DNA from 3 places in the Herbaspirillum sp. NPDC101396 genome. Region 2 is predicted to be linked to each of the others. Evidence: riboswitches for the same ligand, from Rfam matches in the RefSeq annotation. Region 2 holds a riboswitch; each other region holds the start of a gene.
The links. Region 2 has a riboswitch for cobalamin ahead of ACIROY_RS03885 (CbtB domain-containing protein). Riboswitches for the same ligand answer to the same signal wherever they lie in the genome.
Positions count from the first base shown of each region.

Region 1: another riboswitch for cobalamin. It lies ahead of ACIROY_RS12390 (TonB-dependent receptor family protein); the one in region 2 lies ahead of ACIROY_RS03885 (CbtB domain-containing protein).
Region 3: another riboswitch for cobalamin. It lies ahead of ACIROY_RS19795 (TonB-dependent receptor); the one in region 2 lies ahead of ACIROY_RS03885 (CbtB domain-containing protein).

Region 1 is NZ_JBIWNT010000003.1:573,704-579,883, forward strand. Features, by position in the region: gene ACIROY_RS12380 (chemotaxis protein CheA) at 1-1,170, opposite strand, end outside; gene ACIROY_RS12385 (protein phosphatase CheZ) at 1,170-1,904, opposite strand; cobalamin riboswitch at 2,318-2,579, shown strand; gene ACIROY_RS12390 (TonB-dependent receptor family protein) at 2,642-4,564, shown strand; gene ACIROY_RS12395 (FecCD family ABC transporter permease) at 4,582-5,565, shown strand; gene ACIROY_RS12400 (ABC transporter ATP-binding protein) at 5,562-6,180, shown strand, end outside.
Region 2 is NZ_JBIWNT010000001.1:874,462-880,641, reverse strand. Features, by position in the region: gene ACIROY_RS03900 (methyl-accepting chemotaxis protein) at 1-1,651, shown strand, start outside; gene ACIROY_RS03895 (hypothetical protein) at 1,909-2,064, shown strand; gene ACIROY_RS03890 (hypothetical protein) at 2,111-2,545, shown strand; cobalamin riboswitch at 2,677-2,990, shown strand; gene ACIROY_RS03885 (CbtB domain-containing protein) at 3,155-3,376, shown strand; gene ACIROY_RS03880 (CbtA family protein) at 3,398-4,153, shown strand; gene ACIROY_RS03875 (ferredoxin) at 4,243-4,581, shown strand; gene ACIROY_RS03870 (cobaltochelatase subunit CobN) at 4,574-6,180, shown strand, end outside.
Region 3 is NZ_JBIWNT010000005.1:531,026-537,205, reverse strand. Features, by position in the region: gene ACIROY_RS19810 (ABC transporter ATP-binding protein) at 1-665, opposite strand, end outside; gene ACIROY_RS19805 (FecCD family ABC transporter permease) at 665-1,744, opposite strand; gene ACIROY_RS19800 (ABC transporter substrate-binding protein) at 1,741-2,874, opposite strand; gene ACIROY_RS19795 (TonB-dependent receptor) at 2,864-5,047, opposite strand; cobalamin riboswitch at 5,299-5,549, opposite strand; gene ACIROY_RS19790 (ABC transporter substrate-binding protein) at 5,693-6,180, shown strand, end outside.

The DNA.
Region 1 (6,180 bases), on a different contig from region 2:
CTTGCCGGCAGCGCCGCGATCGGTTTCGATACCGTGATCGAGAGAGTTGCGCAGCATGTGGACCAGCGGATCGTAGAGGCTGTCCACGACCACGCGGTCGACTTCGGTTTCCGCACCCGAGATCGCTAGGTCGACGTCCTTGCCCAGATCCTTGGCTAGTTCGCGCACCAGGCGCGGGAATTTCTGGAACAGGCGGCCGACCGGCTGCATGCGCGTCGACAGCGTGGCGCGTTGCAGTTCGCTGGAGTAGCGCGATGCGCGGCCCAGGGTTTCGGCCAGCGTCGACATCAGCGATGCGGCGGTGCCTTCGAACTTGAACTGTTGCAGTTTTTCCAGCAGCACGGCGGCCTGGTTGGCGGCTTGCACCGATTCGCCGGCGACTTCGAGCAGCGCGTCGAGCTTGCCGGCATCGATACGGATGCTTTCTTCCTTGGCGTTGCCGGGTTGATTGTCGGTGGCGCGGCGCGCTTGTACGGGGGCAGCGGCCGGCTTTGGCGTCGGCGTCGCCGAAGGCAGCGACTTCGGATGGCCGGAGCTGCTTTCTGCTTCCGCAGGCGCTGCTTCGGCGGCTGCAGCAGCAACTGGCGCAACTTCTCCGGTACCGCCGGACACAGCCTGGTACAAGGCGTTCCAGTCAAGCGAGCCGTCAGCGCCGAGAACGCTGGCGCCGCCGTTGGCGGAAGGCGTCGAGCCGGCAGCCGGAGCGGCCGCACTGACAGGCGCTGCAGCACTGGCAGCAGGTGCAGCAGCAGCAGCAGGCGCAGCAACAGCAGGCGCCGCCGCATTGCCTTCAATGGCTTGCGTCAGAATGTCTTCAAGGTCCTGCGGCATCGACGCCAGGCTGGCCGGATCGGCGCCGTTGGCCAGCTCGTTGAGCTGGTCGGCGACGAAGCCGCTGGCCTGCAGCGCCGCTTCGATCGCCAGCGGCGTGACCGGCGCCTTGCCGGTGCGCAGGGCGTCGAACAGGTTTTCCGTCAGGTGACAGGCCGATACCATGGCCGGCAAATTGACGAAGCCCGCACCGCCCTTGATGGTGTGGAAGGCGCGGAAAACCGCGTTCAGAATTTCCAGATCGTCAGGATGCCGTTCAAGAGTCAGCAGATGCTCTTCAACGCTAGTCGCGAGGTCCAAGGCCTCAACGACAAAATCCTTGAGCATTTCGTCATCCATTAGAACCCCAGGTTAGCGAGTAAGTCATCCACATCATTCTGCGCCATGGCCGAGCCGGGAGCAGAAGGTCCGTTCAACAACTCAACCGGCTTGTCGGCCTGGATCGCCGCCTTGACTTCCGGCGGTGCGTTGTCGCGCAGCAGTTGCGCAAGTTCGCGTTCCGCCACGGCGGTGATGCCGACGATCTTCTTGATCAACTGCCCGGTGATGTCCTGGAAGTCCTGCGCCATCATGATTTCGAGCATGCGGGCTTTTTCGACCTCGGTGGCTTCGATCACGGCGGAAGAGAATTTCTTGGAATCGTTGGCCAGGTTCTTGAATTCGTCGATGGTCATCTGGCCGGCAAACAGGCGCGCCCAGCGGTCATCGATGTCCTTGGCTTTGCTGGCGAGTGCGTCCTGCGCAGGCATGCCGGCGTCAATCGAATTGAGCACCTTGTTGGCGGCTTGTTCGGTCAGCGTGGCGACATGCTCCAGGCGACCCTGGGCATCGCCGATCTGCGATGCGACGTCTGACAGCGAGCGGTCGTAGCCGAGTTCGCGCATGGAGTCGTGCAACAAGCGAACGATGCCGCCCAGGCGTTCGTACATGGGCTTGTCGGTCTGGTCTTCGAGCGGATCTTCTGTTGCGGCCGAGGGGGCCGAAACTGCCGGCGCGGCTGCCGGGACTGAAGCCGGCAGGGTTTGCGCCGAAATCTCGTCGAATAGTGCTTCTAAATCAACGTCGTCACTCATGATCTTGGTATCTCCATACAAATTTGATGCGTTATTTGCTTCCGCCGCGAGGCAGGTAATCTGTCACAACTGAATTACATGGTTCGACGAGATGGTTCGGTGATATGAAGCTCCTGTTGCTGTAAGTGCGCGGCAGCGGCCGCCGGATATCCATTGCATATCGGCAACAAATAAAAAATCTGTAGAGAGCTTGCCCCTGTTTTTGCCCGATCCCCCGGAGAGTGTCCCGGTAGGGACGGACTTCCGCTATTTGTTGAATGGATTATAAGTCCCTGTCAAGCGGCTCCATCGGCTAAAAAGCGATGAAAATTCCCCATTTAAATGGCGTTATGACGATCTTGTTGATCTTCGGGCAATCATAATGCAAGCCCGCTTCGTTTGTCACGGATGATTGCCGCCTGTGGCGTTGGCGCATACAATTGCGCCGTTTTGGTGCTCGCCGGCATGTTCGTGCCGGCAGTTAAACGGGAAGCACGGCGCGGTCGCCTGGGAAACCAGGACCTCCGCCAACGTGCGCTGCCCCCGCAACGGTAAGCAAGCGCCGTTCCTTGTCGGAACGGCAACCTGCCGACTTCGCCACTGTGACCCTCTCGCATCTTTCGCGCGGCAAGGCATGGGAAGGCGCGGCGGGCCAGGCTTGCAGCCCGGATACCGGCCACGACAGGGGAACGCCCAGGCGTTCCATTTCAATCCGGCTTGCGGGGAGGCAGGCCCGGAGATCATTGCAAAACGACATCATGAAATTCACCGTCCCATCCCGCCGCGCCGCGATCGCCTGCGCTGTGTTTTCACTTGCACAATCGCTGGCGCAGGCCGCCGACGACCCCGGCCTCACGCCGGTCGTCGTTACGGCGTCGCGCTTTCCGAACGATCCTGCGTTTCCGCCCGTGGGCGCGACCGTGATCGGCGCCGAAGACATCCGCAACGCCGGTATCGACAACATCAACGAGGCGATCCGCAAACTGGGTGGCGTGTATGGCCGTCAAAGCCTGGCGGGGCCGGGCGACTTCGCGCTAGACATGCGCGGCTTCGGCAGCAATGGCGATCAGAACATGGTGATCCTGATCGACGGCGTCCGACTGTCGGAAAACGAGTTGTCGACCGCCTTGCTGTCGTCGGTGCCGATCGACTCGGTCGAGCGCATCGAGATCGTACGCGGCGGCGGCAGTGTGCTGTATGGCGACGGCGCCACCGGTGGCACGATCCAGATCATCACCAAGCGCCCGGCTGCGGATGCAATCCACGGCAGCGTGGTCGGCGAAATCGGCAGCAACGGTTTGCGCAGCGGCCGCGCCAGCGTCGCCAAGGGCTGGGACGGCTTCGCCCTGAATGCCGCGTACAGCAAACAGCATGCCGACAACTACCGCGACAACAATGCTTCCAACCAGGAGAATTTCAGCGGCACGGCGCAATGGTTTTCCAATCAAGGTCGCTTCGGCTTGCGGGTTGATCTCGCACGCGCCGACTACGGCCTGGCCGGCTCGCTGAGCATGGCGCAATTCCTTACCAATCCGCGTCAGGCCACCACGCCGAAAGATTACGGCTCCTACGACAGCGACCGCATCACCGCTTTCTTCGAGCGCAAGTTCGGCGCGCTGGAAGCCGCGGCCGAGTTGTCGCATCGCGAAAAGATTTCGCGTTCCAGCTATGGCGGAGGCGCGGTCAGTGAAGTGCATAGCCGCACCACGCAGTTCTCGCCGCGCTTGCGCCACATCGCCGAAGGTGGCGTGTTGAAGAACGAACTGGTGGCCGGCGTCGATTTCTCCGAATGGGGGATCGGCAACGTCGACGGCAGCGGCGACGCGGCGCAGACTGCGCGCGCGGCCTACGTGCGCGACGAAGTGCAGATCGCCGGCAACACCCGTATCGCGCTGGGTTTGCGCCATGAGGTCATGGACAAGCGCAGCACCGCCAACGCCTACGACAAGGCGCAAGGCGTCAACGCCTGGGAGGTGCAGGCGAGCCACGCGGTGCTGCCGTCGCTGCGCCTGTTCGGTAAAGCCGGTCAAAGCTACCGGTTGCCGACCGCGGACGAAAACCGCGGCATCGTGCTGGCGGCCGGACAAATCCTCAAGCCGCAGACTTCGCATGACCTGGAGTTCGGCGCCACCTGGGGCGGCGCCGACAACAATGCCACGCTCAGGTGGTTTCGACATCGCATCAAGGATGAGTTGTTTTACGATCCCACCGTCGGCGCATTTGGTGCCAACGTCAATCTCGATCCGACCAAGCGGCAGGGCGTCGAATTGGACGCCGCCGCGCGCCTGAACGCCGACTTCAGCCTCAAGGCGAATTTCCAACACATTGCAGCCGCCTTCACGGACGGTCCGAATGCCGGCAAGGAAATGGTGCTGGTGCCAAAGAATACTGCCTCGGCGCGGCTCAACTGGCAGTCCGGCAACCAGACCGTCAACCTCGGCGTGCTGTGGGCCGATGCGCAGCGCTACGGCAGTGACTTCAGCAATACCTGCAATGCGCGCATGCCGTCGTACACCACGGTCGATGCGCGCTACGCGATGCGCGTGAGTACGTGGGAGCTGGCGCTGACCGGCAGCAACCTGGGCGACCGGCGTTATTTCTCGCAAGCCTTCGGCTGCGCCTCGGGCATCTATCCGGAAAGCGGCCGTGCAGTAAAATTCACCGCCCGTTACGACTTTTAAATCACCTCAAGGACTTCATGCGCAGAGCGATCTTGGTGCTTTCCTGCCTGGCCGTATTGGCCGGGCTGGCGCTCGTGCTGGCGGGTCTGTGCGGCAGCACCGGCTGTCTGCGCCCAAGCGGCGATTCTGCCGATATCGCCATGCTGCTGCAATTGCGCGTGCCGCGCGCGTTGACGGCGTTCACCGTCGGCGCCTTGCTGGCGATGGCGGGCGCGCTGATGCAGGTATTGCTACGCAATCCCTTGGCTGAACCCTATGTGCTTGGCGTCTCCGGCGGATCTGCGGCGGGTGCCTTGCTGGCGATGCTATTGGCTGCGTCCATCGGTTTGCCGCGCCAGAATATCGCTGCCGTCGGCGCTGCATTGGGCGCCGGCCTGGCGGTGCTGCTGCTGTTCGGCCTGGTCGGGAAATCGCTGCGGCGCTTGCCGCTGTCGCCGATGGCGGCCGGGCATCGGCTGCTGCTGACCGGTGTGATGCTGGCGGCCGGTTTCGGCGCCGTCATCACGCTGGTGCTGACGCTGGCGGGAGATACGCAATTGCGCGGCATGGTGTTCTGGCTCATGGGCGATCTCGAAGACAGCCGCTTCCTGCCGGTGGCCGCCGCCATCGCGGGCGCGGTCTTGCTGTGGTCGACATGGAATGCACCGCGCTTGAACCTGCTGGCGCGCGGAGAGAGTTTTGCGCAGTTGCTGGGGGTGCCGGTGGTGCGACTGCGCGTGGCGACCTTGTGCGCGGCGTCGTTGGCGACGGCTGCCGCAGTGACGCTGGCCGGCACCATCGGCTTCGTCGGGCTGGTGGTGCCGCACGGTCTGCGCCTGCTGGTCGGCAACGATCAGCGCGTGTTGCTGCCGGCCTCGGCGCTGGCCGGAGGAGCCGGTTTGACGCTGGCCGATCTGGCAGCGCGCACGATTGTCGCGCCGATGCAATTGCCGGTCGGCGTCATCACGGCCTTGATCGGCGTGCCCTTGTTCCTGTGGCTGCTGGCGCGGAGTCGCGCATGACGGCGGGCCTGTTGCTGCAGGTGGAGGCGCTGACCTTGCGCGCCGGCGACATCACCTTGTTGGAGAACTTCAACTGGCAAGTGCGCGCCGGTGAATTCTGGTGTGTGCTCGGCAAAAACGGCATCGGCAAAAGCACTTTGCTGCATGCCGTTGCAGGCTTGTTGAAGCCTGTGTCCGGCCGCGTCTGTTCCCCGGATGGCGACATCGCACGAACCGCGCCGCAGCAGTTGGCCTTGTGGCGCGGCTTGCAGGTGCAGCAACAGGTCGACGCGTTTGCGTGCAGCGTACTGGACAGCGTGATGGCGGGTTTGCATCCGTATCGTCCGGGCTGGGGCTGGCCGGATGAAGCCGACCGGCGCGCTGCGCTGTATGCATTGGAACGTCTGGACATGGCGTCTTACGCCGATGCCGACGTGATGCGTTTGTCGGGCGGCGAGCGCCAGCGTGTCGCGATGGCGACGCTGATGCTGCAGGCGCCGCAACTTTATCTGCTGGACGAGCCGGCCTCGCATCAGGACGTCGCCGCGCAGCAGCTGGTGATGCGCACGCTCAAGGAACTGGCGGACGCTGACCACGCCGTCGTCGCCACCATGCACGACATCAATCTGGCGACGC
Region 2 (6,180 bases):
TCTGAAACCGCTGATGCAGTTGAAGATCGGCCACCGGCTGTCGCTTTGCTTTGGCGTCATTCTGGTGCTGATGGCCGCCGTTACTGCGCTGGCCGGCTTGTCCGCGCAACATGCGCAGGAGCAGCTGGCCGCGGCGCTCAGCCACACCAACGGCAAATCCGAAATCGCCGCGTTGATGCGCCAAAGCCTCTTCCGCCAAGGCCAGGCCGCGCGCAACGTCGGCACGCTGACCGATCTCAGCGCCATGCAAAAGGAAATGGCCCGCATCGGCATCGAACGCAAGCGCTACCGCGTCAATCAGGATGCCTTGCTCAAGCTCGGCGTCACCGCAGAAGAGCGCGCCATCATCTCGGATATGGCCGCCTATGACAGCCGCAGCGAACCGTTCATGCGGCAGGCGGAAGAATTCGCCGCCGGCTTCAATGCCGGGCAGGCCACCAAGCTGCTCAATGCCGAAGTGGCGCCCCTGCAGAGCCAGTGGCTGGAATCCATCGACAAGCTGGTCAAACTGGAACAGGGGCAGATCCAGCGCGACCTGGACGATTTCGCGCAGAGCGGCCGTCGCACCACGCTGGCGACCATTGCGATTTGTGCAGTGGCGATGTTGTTGGCGGTGCTGGTGGCATGGCGCCTGAATCGCAGCATCACGCGTCCGCTTAACGAAGCGGTGAGTCTGGCTTCCCGCGTGGCGGCAGGTGATCTGACGGCGCACATCGCGACCGGCGGCAGGGATGAGACAGGACAGTTGCTGAACGCCCTGGGCAGCATGAATCGAAGCTTGCTGCAGACTGTCAGCGAAGTGCGGAACGGCACCCAAAGCATCTTCCGCGTATCGCAGCGAAATGCCGTCGGCAACACTGATCTGGCGGCGCGCACCGATGCCCAGGCCGGCTCCTTGCAACAGACTGCAGGCGCCATGGCCGAGCTGGCCGACATCGTCGGCCGCAATGCGGAGCAGATCGGCGAAGCCAACCGGCTGGCACAGTCGGCAGCGGACGTCGCCTCGCGGGGTGGAGAGATCGTCTCTTCGGTGGTCGGTACGATGACCTCGATCAAGGACAGTTCGCGCAAGGTGGTCGACATCATCTCGGTGATCGACGGCATTGCCTTCCAGACCAACATCCTCGCGCTCAATGCTGCGGTGGAGGCCGCACGCGCCGGTGAGCTCGGCCGCGGCTTTGCCGTGGTGGCAACCGAGGTGCGTCAGCTCGCCATGCGCAGCGCCGCAGCTGCAAAGGAAATCAAGCTGTTGATCGGTGATTCGGTTGAGCGCATCGATGCCGGCAGCCGTCAGGTCGACGACGCCGGACGCACCATGCGCGATATCGTCGATTCGGTCGAGCACGTGGTCGGCATCATGGATGAGATCGCCGCCGCCAGCGACGCCCAGCATCGCGGCATCGCCGATCTCAATCAGTCGATTGCCGGCATCGATGCCGTCACGCGCACCAACGCGACGCTGGTGGCGGAAGCCGCCATCGCCACCGCCGACATGCAGGAGCAGGCGCGCAAGCTGTGGGATGCGGTCAGTGCGTTCCGGGTCGGTTCCGCCGCTGAAGCCGGCGAGTTGCAGTTGCTGGCGACTGCTCCGGAAATCGCTCCGCAATTGACACCACGCCGTCCCTCCCTGCTTGGGGTGGCGCCGGCGTAAGAGTTGCGGAAGCCCGAAAAAGTGTTTGTCCTATACGCAGCGCCCGCGCCAGCGGGTAGCCTGTCGCTGTGACGTGAATGGTCGGCGTTGCCTTCGACCCGCGTCGCTTTTAGCTCGACCTTGAGCTTAAATTGCAGCAGAAAGGACATTCCATGCACAAGCCACAAGACATCCCGCCGGTAGAAGTACCGCCGCTGGATCCGAGCCCGCCGCAGGATCCGATTCCTCACCAGAATCCAATGTGAGGAGGCGTGCGCATGCATACACCGCAAGAACCGCAGGAAACGCCGCCGACCGCGCCGCCACCTAAAGACATCCCGCCGGACGAATACAACCCGGTGGAAGATCCGCCTCTCAATCCGCCCGAGCCCGGCATCCCCGAGCCGCCCGAGACGCCGATCAGAATGGCGTAGAGCCGTGCACGAACAATCAAGCATCACACATGAGGAGTACAGCATCATGGCAACCAGCACATTGGATCCAGACGTCTTGCCGACTTCCGATCGGCAATTAAGCAAAGGCCACGACAACCACGCGCTTGGGCCGGGCGACAGCTCGGACAGCGGCAGCGACATGATGAACATCGCCACCGAAGCCGACAGCGATTCGCACGGCACCGGCGAGCGTGCCTCGGTCGAACGCGGCTCGCGGGACCGCGCTCCGGAAGTGCCGGAGTCGGTCGAGCAGGTCGCCAGTGACGAGGAAGGCGGCGAAGACATCGTCGCCGCCGACGAACGTGAGCTCGAAAAACAGACCGATAGCGTCAAGGAGTCGAAAAAGATCAAGCGTGATCACGATCTCGACGATGCCTTGGAAGACACGTTTCCCGCCAGTGACCCCATCAACCTGACCCCGGAGCCTCCCAAAAAGGTCGCGAGAGGGCCCAATCAGTAACAGAATCACGCAGTAATCCAGGCTTCTGCTGAAGCCCAAAGCGGGCCGGTTATCCATTTGGATAACCGGCCCGCAAGCGTTTCTGCAAGCCGATTCCAGGTTGCCAGAATGGCGCGCGACACCTATACTGCCGGGGTAGCATTGCCTTGGGTATCCTGCGAATAGTCATTCGCTGGATTTAATCGGGAAGTCGGTGCGTTTGTCGGTCAATTGCAGTGAACGTCGGTGAATTGCTATTTATCATCGTTTGCAATGCCATGTGATCCGTCAGGCAAAACCCACGCTGCCCCCGCAACGGTAAGCGAATCAGCGAATCTGCATCCAGCCACTGTGCACCGGTGTTACCAACACGGCATGGGAAGGCGCAGATTCCGGTTCCGGCGAGATCATGCTCGCTGTGAACCATTCGCAAGCCCGGAGACCGGCCCTCGGTATAACGACTTGTTTTGCATCGCGGAGGGCGATCGACGGACTGCTTCCGGAATGCTGTTTCTTTGCACCCCGCGTTGTTTCCTGATTTTCCTTCGTGACGGTTCCGCTGCGCTGCTTCGCTTTAGCGCCGCAAGCGGTTGGTTTCAATCCGGCTCAGGCCCATCCGAAGGAAAACACATGGCAATCATCACCGGCGCATCCGCCCACGATACCGATACACTCGACTCCGAGTCCAATTCTGCTTCCGGCGCGCGACTCTGGCGCGATCGCATCCTGCCTGGCCTGACCGCATTCGTGCTCGGCGCCGCACTGATCTACGCTGCCGGATTTGCCTCCGCCGTGGAACTGCACAACGCCGCGCATGACGGTCGTCATTCGGCCGGCTTTCCTTGCCATTAAGACGCCAGGCGGACTACCCCGATGATCAATTTCGCAGTATTGCGACGGATTGCCCCCGTCGTCCTGTTGGCCGGCGCGTTGGCCGGCCTGTTGCTGACGGCCGTGCAGCAGGCGCAAGTCTCCCGCATTATCCTGCAGGCGGAAGTCTACGAAGAAGCCGCAGCCGCCAAGGCGCATGAGCAGTCGCACGCCGCCGCGGTACCAGCTTCTGCTGCAGCTTCCACCGGCGCGCCTGCCGCGTCGGAAGCTCACGAGCATGAACATGAACACGCCGATGAATGGGAACCTGCCAACGGCTTCGAGCGTACCGCTTACACCGTGCTGGCCAACGTCAGCATGGCGATCGGCTTCGGCCTGTTCCTCGCCGCCGCGATCCTGGTCAGCGGCAAGAAAGTGACCTGGCGCTCCGGATTGCTGTGGGGCGTGGCCGGTTACCTGGTGTTCTTCGTCGCACCGTCGCTGGGCTTGCCGCCGGAAGTGCCGGGCACCGTGGCGGCGCCGCTGCATGCGCGCCAGTTGTGGTGGATCATGACGGCCGGATTGACTGCCGCCGGCCTGGGTCTCGGCGTCTATGCGCGCCATTGGACGTTGAAGTTGCTGGGACTGGTCTTGGTGGTTGTGCCGCACCTGATCGGCGCACCGCATCCGGCAGTGCCGGGCGGCGCCGCGCCGGAAGAGCTGGCGCAGGCGTTCATCCACGCCACCGCATTGGCCAATGGCATATTCTGGCTGACGTTGGGCGGACTGATCGGTTACTTCTATAAAAAATTCGTCTGAAAATTCGCCTGAAACTCAGGTTGTCATTTTGGATGCCGATCCGGTCACTGCAGCCGGATCGGCATTTTGGTTATTAAGAAACTGAACGCATGAGAACCCACCACCGCCACGTCCTGATGTGCACCGGCCCGCGCTGCACCGAAAACGGCGTGCTGGCCGAAGCCATGTTCGCCGTGCTCGGCGAGCAGATCGACGCGCGCCCCGAGCTGCGCGTCAAGCGCACGCGCACCCACTGCATGGTGGCCTGCAAGGCGCAGGCGCCGGTCGTTGTGGTATATCCCGAAGGCGTCTGGTATCGCTGCGAGGATGCCGCCGCGATCGAACGCGTGGTGGTCGAGCATCTGGAAGGCGGGCGCGAAGTCACCGACCTGATCTTCCATCGCCTCGGCAGCGGCGACGTCAATCCCGAGGAACCAGAAAATGTCTGACCAGGCAACACAATCCGTCGCTGCAACGTCTGCACGCATTGCCGTATTGACCCATGCGTCCACCGACCTGGCGATCCTGCATCACGCGTTGACGCAATTGCCGGCCGATTTTCCGCCAACCATCGGCATCAACCTGCAAGGCGTAGAAAACGAAACACGCATGAGCGAGTTGTTGCAGAACGAACTGGCCGACGCTGACATCATCGTGCTGCGCATCCTCGGCCGTCTCGGCAGTGTTGCCGGATTTGCCGAACTGCTGCGTCATGCGCAACGTCAGGGACGCCATCTGATTGCGCTCAGCGGCGCCGGTGAGCCCGACGCCGAACTGGCGGCAGTGTCGACTGTCCCGACCGATGTGCTGCGCGAGGCGCTGGCGTATTTCCACGGCGGCGGCAGCGTGAACCTGGCGCAATTTCTACGCTTCGTGTCGGACCGTTTGCTGCTGACCGGATTCGCTTACGAGTCCGCCGTGGCCTTGCCTGATCACGGGATCTATCATCCGGATCTCGAACAGGATGCGGGCATTGCCGACTGGCTTCAACTCAGACTTAAATCGCGCATTGATGTAGCAGGCCGCCGCAAACCGGCAGTCGGCATCATCTTCTATCGCGCCCACTGGATGAGCGGCAACACGCGCTTCGTCGATGCGCTGGTGACATCGCTGGAGCAGCGCGGCATGGACGTGTTGCCGATTTTTACGGCCTCGCTGCGCACTTCGGCAGCGGACTCCGATCTGCCGGCGGCGCTCAGTTATTTCGCGGGAGAGAAGGGCGCACATGTCGACGTCCTGATCAACACCACGTCCTTCGCGATGGGCGAAATCACGCCGGGCGGTCCGACGCCTGCGGGCTGGTCGGTGTCGGTGCTGGAAAAACTCAACGTGCCCGTGCTGCAGGCCATGACCAGCGGCATGACGCAGGAGCAGTGGGAAATCTCGACGCGCGGCATGAACCCGCTCGACGCCGCCATGAACGTGGTGCTGCCGGAGTTCGACGGCCGCATCATCAGCGTGCCGCTGTCGTTCAAGGCGCAGGCGGCGGGCTTGTCCGGCGACGTGGTGGAGTTTCATCCCGTGGCCGACCGCGTCGAACGCATCGCCGGCCTGGCGGCGCGCTTCGCGCGTTTGCGCGCGCTCGACAATGCCGACAAGCGCATCGCCTTCATCTTCACCAACTCCAACAGCAAGGCTTCACAGATCGGCAATGCCGTCGGCCTCGACGCGCCGGCCTCGCTGATGCGCATCCTCGAATCGATGCGCGACGCCGGCTATGCCATCGGCGACTTGCCCGAGAGCGGCAGCGCGCTGATCCATACGCTGGTCGATCGCTGCTCCTACGACAACACCTATCTGACCAGCGAGCAGTTGCAGCACGCCGTCGGCCGCGTGTCGGCAGAGCGCTACGCCGAATGGTTCGCGGAGCTGCCGCACGTCTTGCAGCAAAAGATCGAAGCGCAATGGGGCGTCGCGCCCGGTGTCGCCTACGTCCATGACAATCATCTGGCATTCGCCGGCGTGGAGCTGGGCAACGCCTTCGTCGCCTTGCAGCCGCCGCGCGGTTACGGCATGGACCCGGACGCGATCTACCATCAACCCGACCT
Region 3 (6,180 bases), on a different contig from region 2:
TCGCGCCAATGTCCCTGCGCCACCACACGGCCTTCCCTCAGCATCACCAGGCGATCGGCGAAACGCGCCGCCAGTGCCAGGTCGTGGATGGCGATCAGCACGCCGCTGCCTTGCGCGTCGGCGATTTCGCGCGCGGCGGTCATGGCTTCCAGCTGATGATGCAAGTCGAGATCGCTGGTCGGCTCATCCAGCAACAGCAAACGCCCCTGCTGCACCAGCGCACGCGCCAGCAGCACGCGTTGCCGTTCGCCGCCGCTGAGTTCGTCGCAGGGGCGCAGCGCCAGCGTCTGCAGTTTGAGGCGCTCGATGGCGTCGAGCACGATGCGGCGATCACGATCGCCGCTGTTCCAGGTGCGGTGCGGCGCGCGGCCCAGCGCAATCATGTCGGCCACGCGCAGCGACATGGCCGGACCGGTATGCTGCGGCACATACGCAATGGCGCGCGCCAGGTTGCGGCGCGACATGTCCTGCAGATTGTCGCCGGCCAGCGTCATGCCGGCGTGCTGCGACGGCATGATGCGGTTGATGCATTTGAGCAGCGTGCTTTTGCCGGCGCCGTTGGGGCCGACCAGGCAGACGATTTCTCCCGCGCCGACTTGCAGGTCGATGTTGTCGAGGATCAGGCGCTTGCCATGACGGTAATGCAATCCGGAGATCTTGAGCATCACAGGCCCGCCTTGTGCCGGCTCGACAGCAACAGATGCAGGAACAGCGGCACGCCGACGTAGGCGACGACGATGCCGACCGGGATGATCACCGGCGCGAACAACAGGCGTCCGGCCATGTCCGACAACAGCACCAGCAACGCGCCGACGATGGCGGAGAAGGGTAACAACCAGCGATGGTCGCCGCCGATCAGCAGGCGCGCGATATGCGGCGCCACCAGCCCGACGAAACCGATCACGCCGGTGAAGCTGACCACCGCAGCGGTGATCATTACCGCCACCACGGTCACCACGGTGCGCACGCGGCCGACCGCAAAGCCCAGCGAGGCGGCAATGTCGTCGCCGCCGGCGGCGAACGCATTGAGCGCCCAGGCATGCCATTGCAGCAGTGGCGCACCAAGCAGCAAGACGCCGCCGGCCACCGCGACTTCATTCCAGGTGCTGCCGTTGAGCGAGCCGAAGGTCCATTGCACGATGGCCGCGAGTTGCTGTTCGGTGGCGACGAACTGCACGCTGGCGGTCAACGCGCTGAACAAATAGGTCAGGCCGACGCCGCCCAGCACCAGCATGGTGGCGCTGACGCCGCGCAACGCCGAGAAGGCCAACACCAACGTCGCGCACAATACCGCGCTGGCGAAGGCGGCCGCGACGGTCAGATACAGGCCGCTCCAGGCGCCCGCGATGCCCGTCGCACCTGACAAGATCGCCAGCGACGCCCCGAACGCCGCCGCCGGCGAAATACCGACCGTGTAGGGACTCACCAGTGGATTGCGCGTGATGCCTTGCATGGCCACGCCAGCCAGCGCCAGGCCGGCGCCGGCCACCACCGCCATGACGATGCGCGGCAGCCGCAGCTGTTGCAGCAGCGAGATTTGCCACGCCGGAATGTCGCTCAGCCACGCCGCCGGCAGTAGCGGCGCGAACAGAGCGCGGAGGCTGGTCGCCATGCCGAATTTTTGCGCGCCCAGCGATCCGGCCAGCGCCATCGCGGCGATCAGCAGAGCGACGCCGGCGACCATCGCCAGCGCATTGCGACGCTGATGACGCTGCAACGCTTGCATGAGAAGAGTCTTGTTCATTTGCGCAGCTCCGCCAGCGATGCGGTGTAACCACCCGGCGCCGGCACCTGTTGAAAATCCTCCAGCCAGGTGCGCATGACCTGGTCGGGATCAATGTCTTTGAAGCGATCCGGATACAGCCATTTGGCGATCTGTAATGCACCGATGATCTTGGAACAACCGCCTGCCAGGTAATAGCTGATGTGATACACCTGCACAGGGGGATTGCGCACCGCCGGAATGCGATCGAAGCCGGGGCGCGCGGCGACCGCTTCCAGTACTTGCAGCGAGAACGCACGGCTATGTGGTTCGTACTGGCCTGGTTCAAGTTTGACGATGACGTCGGGCATGCGCGCGACGACTTCTTCCGGATCGACGCTGAAGCCCTGCACACTGCCGCGCGCCGACGGCTGGCTGAGGACGCTGACGTCGCGGAACACATTGACGCCGCCGCCGACCTCGACCATGTCGTGCCAGCCGGAGCCCTTCAACAGGGTCTTGTAGGCGCCGACTTCTTCAATGTAGACGCGCTTGCGCTGCGCCATCGGCAGGTTCTGCAAGCGCTGAGCCAGCAGGTCGCGGTAGCGGCGATAGAAAGCGTTGAGTTTGGTGGCGCGTTGCGGTTGCTCGAACAGTCGGCCGAACAGCGTGACGTTTTCTTCATGCTTGAGCACGTCCCAGGCAGTGACCACTACCACCGGGATGCCGAAGCGGCCGAGCACGGTGGCCGCCTTTTGCCAGTCGCTGTTGCGCGGGAAGAAAACCGCATCCGGCTGCATCGCGACGATGGCTTCGTAATTGGGACTCGACTGCCCCTGTCCTGCCAGCATGGCCGGCGTCACCGTCGGCCAGTAGCTATGGCTGCGCGCGGAGTCGATGTCGACGCCCACCACCGGCTGCATGCCGGCCACGGCGCGCACGAATTCGGTGGTGTAGCGGTTGAAGACGACCACGCGTTTCAGCGGCGTCTTCAGGGTGAGTTCACGACCGACGTCGTCCTTGAACGTCAGGCTGTGAAGGGTGTCTGCGGCATGGACCGAGGGCGCCCGCACCAGCAACGGCAGCCCCAGCGACAGCAGCAACAGCCGCAACAGCCGTCGTCGTTGGGGCTGCTGCTGTTGCTGCAGCGGAATGATCCGGTCAAAACGCATAGTTGCCGGTGACCGTGTAGGTGCGCGGTGCGCCCAGGATCCATTGCGTCGCCGTGCCGGCGTAGGTCGATGCGGCGTAGACCTTGTCGGTGAGGTTGTCGATGCGCAAATCGAACTTCAGCTTCGGAGTCGCCTTCCACGCCACGCCGGCGTCGAGCACGGTGTACGCCGGCAGGCGCGACTGGTCGGTGTTGTCCGAGTAGCGATCGCTGACGTAATGGGCGCCGGTGCGGGCTTCCACTTGCGGCGTGGCGTTCCACAGCACGAACAGGTTGCCGGTGCGTTTCGGCACGAACTGCGGACGGTAACCGGCCAGCGAGGTCGCCTTGCCGCCGACCGTGGCGACGAAGTTATCGAAGCGCGCCTGCAGCACCGAGGCATTGGCCTCGACGCGCCAGTCGTCGTTGAGCTTGAAGGTCAGCGAGCCTTCCAGGCCGCGCGACGATTGCTGGCCGACGGTGTCGGAGAGGGCGGTGTTGTTGATGTTCGGCGCCAGCAGGTTGTTCTTGATGATGCGATAAGCCGCCAGCGTCCATTCCACGCGGCCGTTCCACAAGGCTTGCTTGACGCCGACTTCGGCCTGCTTGCCCTTGGACACGCCGTACTGCATCTGCGATGCGCTGATGCTGGCCAGCGAGGTGACCGGATCGGATGCCACCGCGTATTGTGCGTACAGCGAGGTGTCGGTCACCGGTGTGAAGACCACGCCGGTATTCCATGACACCGCATTCTGGTTGCCGTTGGCGGTCAGGCGCGTGATGAAGTCATCGCGCTTGGTCTGGTAGTTGTCGCCGCGCAGCCCGCCGGTGACGGCCCATTGCTTGTTCAGCTGATAGCGGTCTTGCAGGAACAATCCGGCCTGGTCGACGGTAACGCGATACAAGGCGCGGATGGCCGGCGAGTTGCCCTGTGCGAACGTGCCCGGATTGAAGTTGAGCGCATTGACGGTGGTGCTGCCGGCGAAGTTGCCCGCGGCGTTGGTGTTGTCGTTGCGGTCGTAGAGTGAGCGGTTGAGGTCAAAGCCGACCACCAGCTGGTTCTTGTTGCCGAACAGCTCGCTGTCGATGGTGGCGTAGCCGTGATCGCCGTATTGGGTCTGTGCGCCGACGATGTCGCGGTAGTTGGAGCGCGCGACGTTGCCGGTGGCCGGGTTGTACGTGTAGGTATAGGTTTCCTTGTAGCGGCGGTCGTGCTTGATCAGGTAGACGTCGTTGTTGAGCACGACCTTGTCGTTGAGCTCGTAACGCGCGCGCAGATAGGTGCGGTTTTCGGTGAAGCGCACCTGGGCGTCATCGACGTTGTAATTCTTGAAGCGCGTGCCGGGTACGATGGCGCCGTTGACGATGGGCGTGCCTTCGTAGCTGCCCGGATGGATATCGGCGTAGTCGTTGGCCAGCGTCAGAGTCAGGTCGCGCGTGGCTTTCCACAGCAGCGAACCGGACACGGTCAGGCTGTCGCTGCGGCCGCGGTCCATCCAACCGTCCGAATTGACGTGGCTGACGTCGAGGCGATAGGCCAGCGTGTCGCTGAGCGGGCCGGTGCTGTCGAAGGCCTTGCGATAGGTGCCGAAGGAGCCGGCCGAAAACTGCACCTCATTGGACTGCTGTTTCAGATTCAGGTCGGGCCGCTTGGGCACGACGTTGACCGCGCCGCCGACGAAGCCCGTGCCGTACAGCACCGAAGCGGGGCCGTTGAGGAACTCCACGCGTTCCACATTCCACGGATCGACCGGGAAGGTCACGACGCCGCCGGCGTTGTACAACTGCAAGCCGTCGTACAGTTGCGAAATCGAATTGGGGCCGTAGAAGCCGCGCGCCGACAGCGAGTTGTTGCCGTTGCCGGAAAACGGCACCGAGGTCACGCCGGGCGCGCGCGTTTCGGCGTCGAGCAGGGTCTGGTAGCCACGGTCGCGGATGGTGTCGCCCATGATGACGGCGACGCTGGCCGGGGTTTCCAGCGGCGTCAGGTTGAGACGGCCGCCGGCGGTCGAGGGCGCCTTCAGGCTGCCGCCGTCCTGGGTCGATACCGTGATCTCGGGCAGCGAGGCCTCGGTCGCTTGTGCGAAGGCGGCGCCGGCCTGGAGGGCGGCAAAGGTACCGAACGCGCCGGCCAGCGCATACGGCAAATGAGACAGGCGCGGTTTGCCGGTGCGCAGCGATGCAGAGTGTTTCATGTGAGCTTCCCTTTGATGACCGCCATATCCGTGGTGCGTGGTGTATGGTGGCGGTCTGTTTTTGTACGGCGCGCATCCCCGCGCGCTGTGATCAAAGGAAACGGGCAAAACGGTGAGTGAGTGAAGTGCGAAGACGGCGGACGCACGAATGCGGCAAGCGACGACAGCTCTCGCAAACGGAGGCGGTCGAGCGGATGACGGATTCGGTATGCAGTGCGCAGTGCTTCGCAGTTCACGACATACCCCGGCCGCTCGCTTCCATCCGTTCTGGCCGGTATCCGGGCTAACAGGGCCGATCGCCTCGCCTTCCCATGCCTGAAATCTGAAGCGGCACAGTGGACTATGGAGGAAACCTGTCGCGCTACATCAATGCGCGACGCCTGTTTTACCGTTGCGGGGACAGCACACGTTTGCCGCTGCAACAACTAATACACAGCGCGTGTTTCCCGTTTAACTGCGGTCAAGGAATCTGACCGCGAGCACCAAAACTCCGCCATGATACGTGCGCAGATGGCTTCCTGCAATGCGGCCGTCCGGGTCCGCCGTTGCTGACATGCTGAATATTTTCCTTCCTGCAACAAGGACGCGTACAGGTGCAAATTCCCGACGCTCGCTATACTTGTCGTCTTTACCGGGAAGGACACCATGAATTCGCGACTCCGCTTTACGAACATACTGCAGTTCACCGCCGTTGCGGCGGCGCTGGCCACCGCAGGTTTTTCCGGCAACGCCGCAGCGCAAGCCACCATCAAGATCGGCGAGATCAACAGCTACAAGGCGCAGCCGGCTTTCCTCGAGCCGTACCGCCAGGGCTGGGAAATGGCGCTGGAAGAAGTCAACGCCGCAGGCGGCGTGCTCGGCAAGAAGCTGGAAGTGATTTCGCGCGACGACAACGGCAATCCGGGCGACTCGGTACGCGTGGCCGAAGAGCTGGTCAAGCGCGAACAGGTGTCGCTTCTGTTCGGCGGCTTCCTGTCCAACACCGGTCTGGCGCTGACCGACTACGCCAAGCAGCGCAAGATATTCTTCCTCGCGGCCGAACCGCTGACCGACAAGATCGTCTGGCACAACGGCAACAAGTACACCTATCGTTTGCGTCCTTCGACCTACATGCTGGTGGCGTCGCTGGTCAA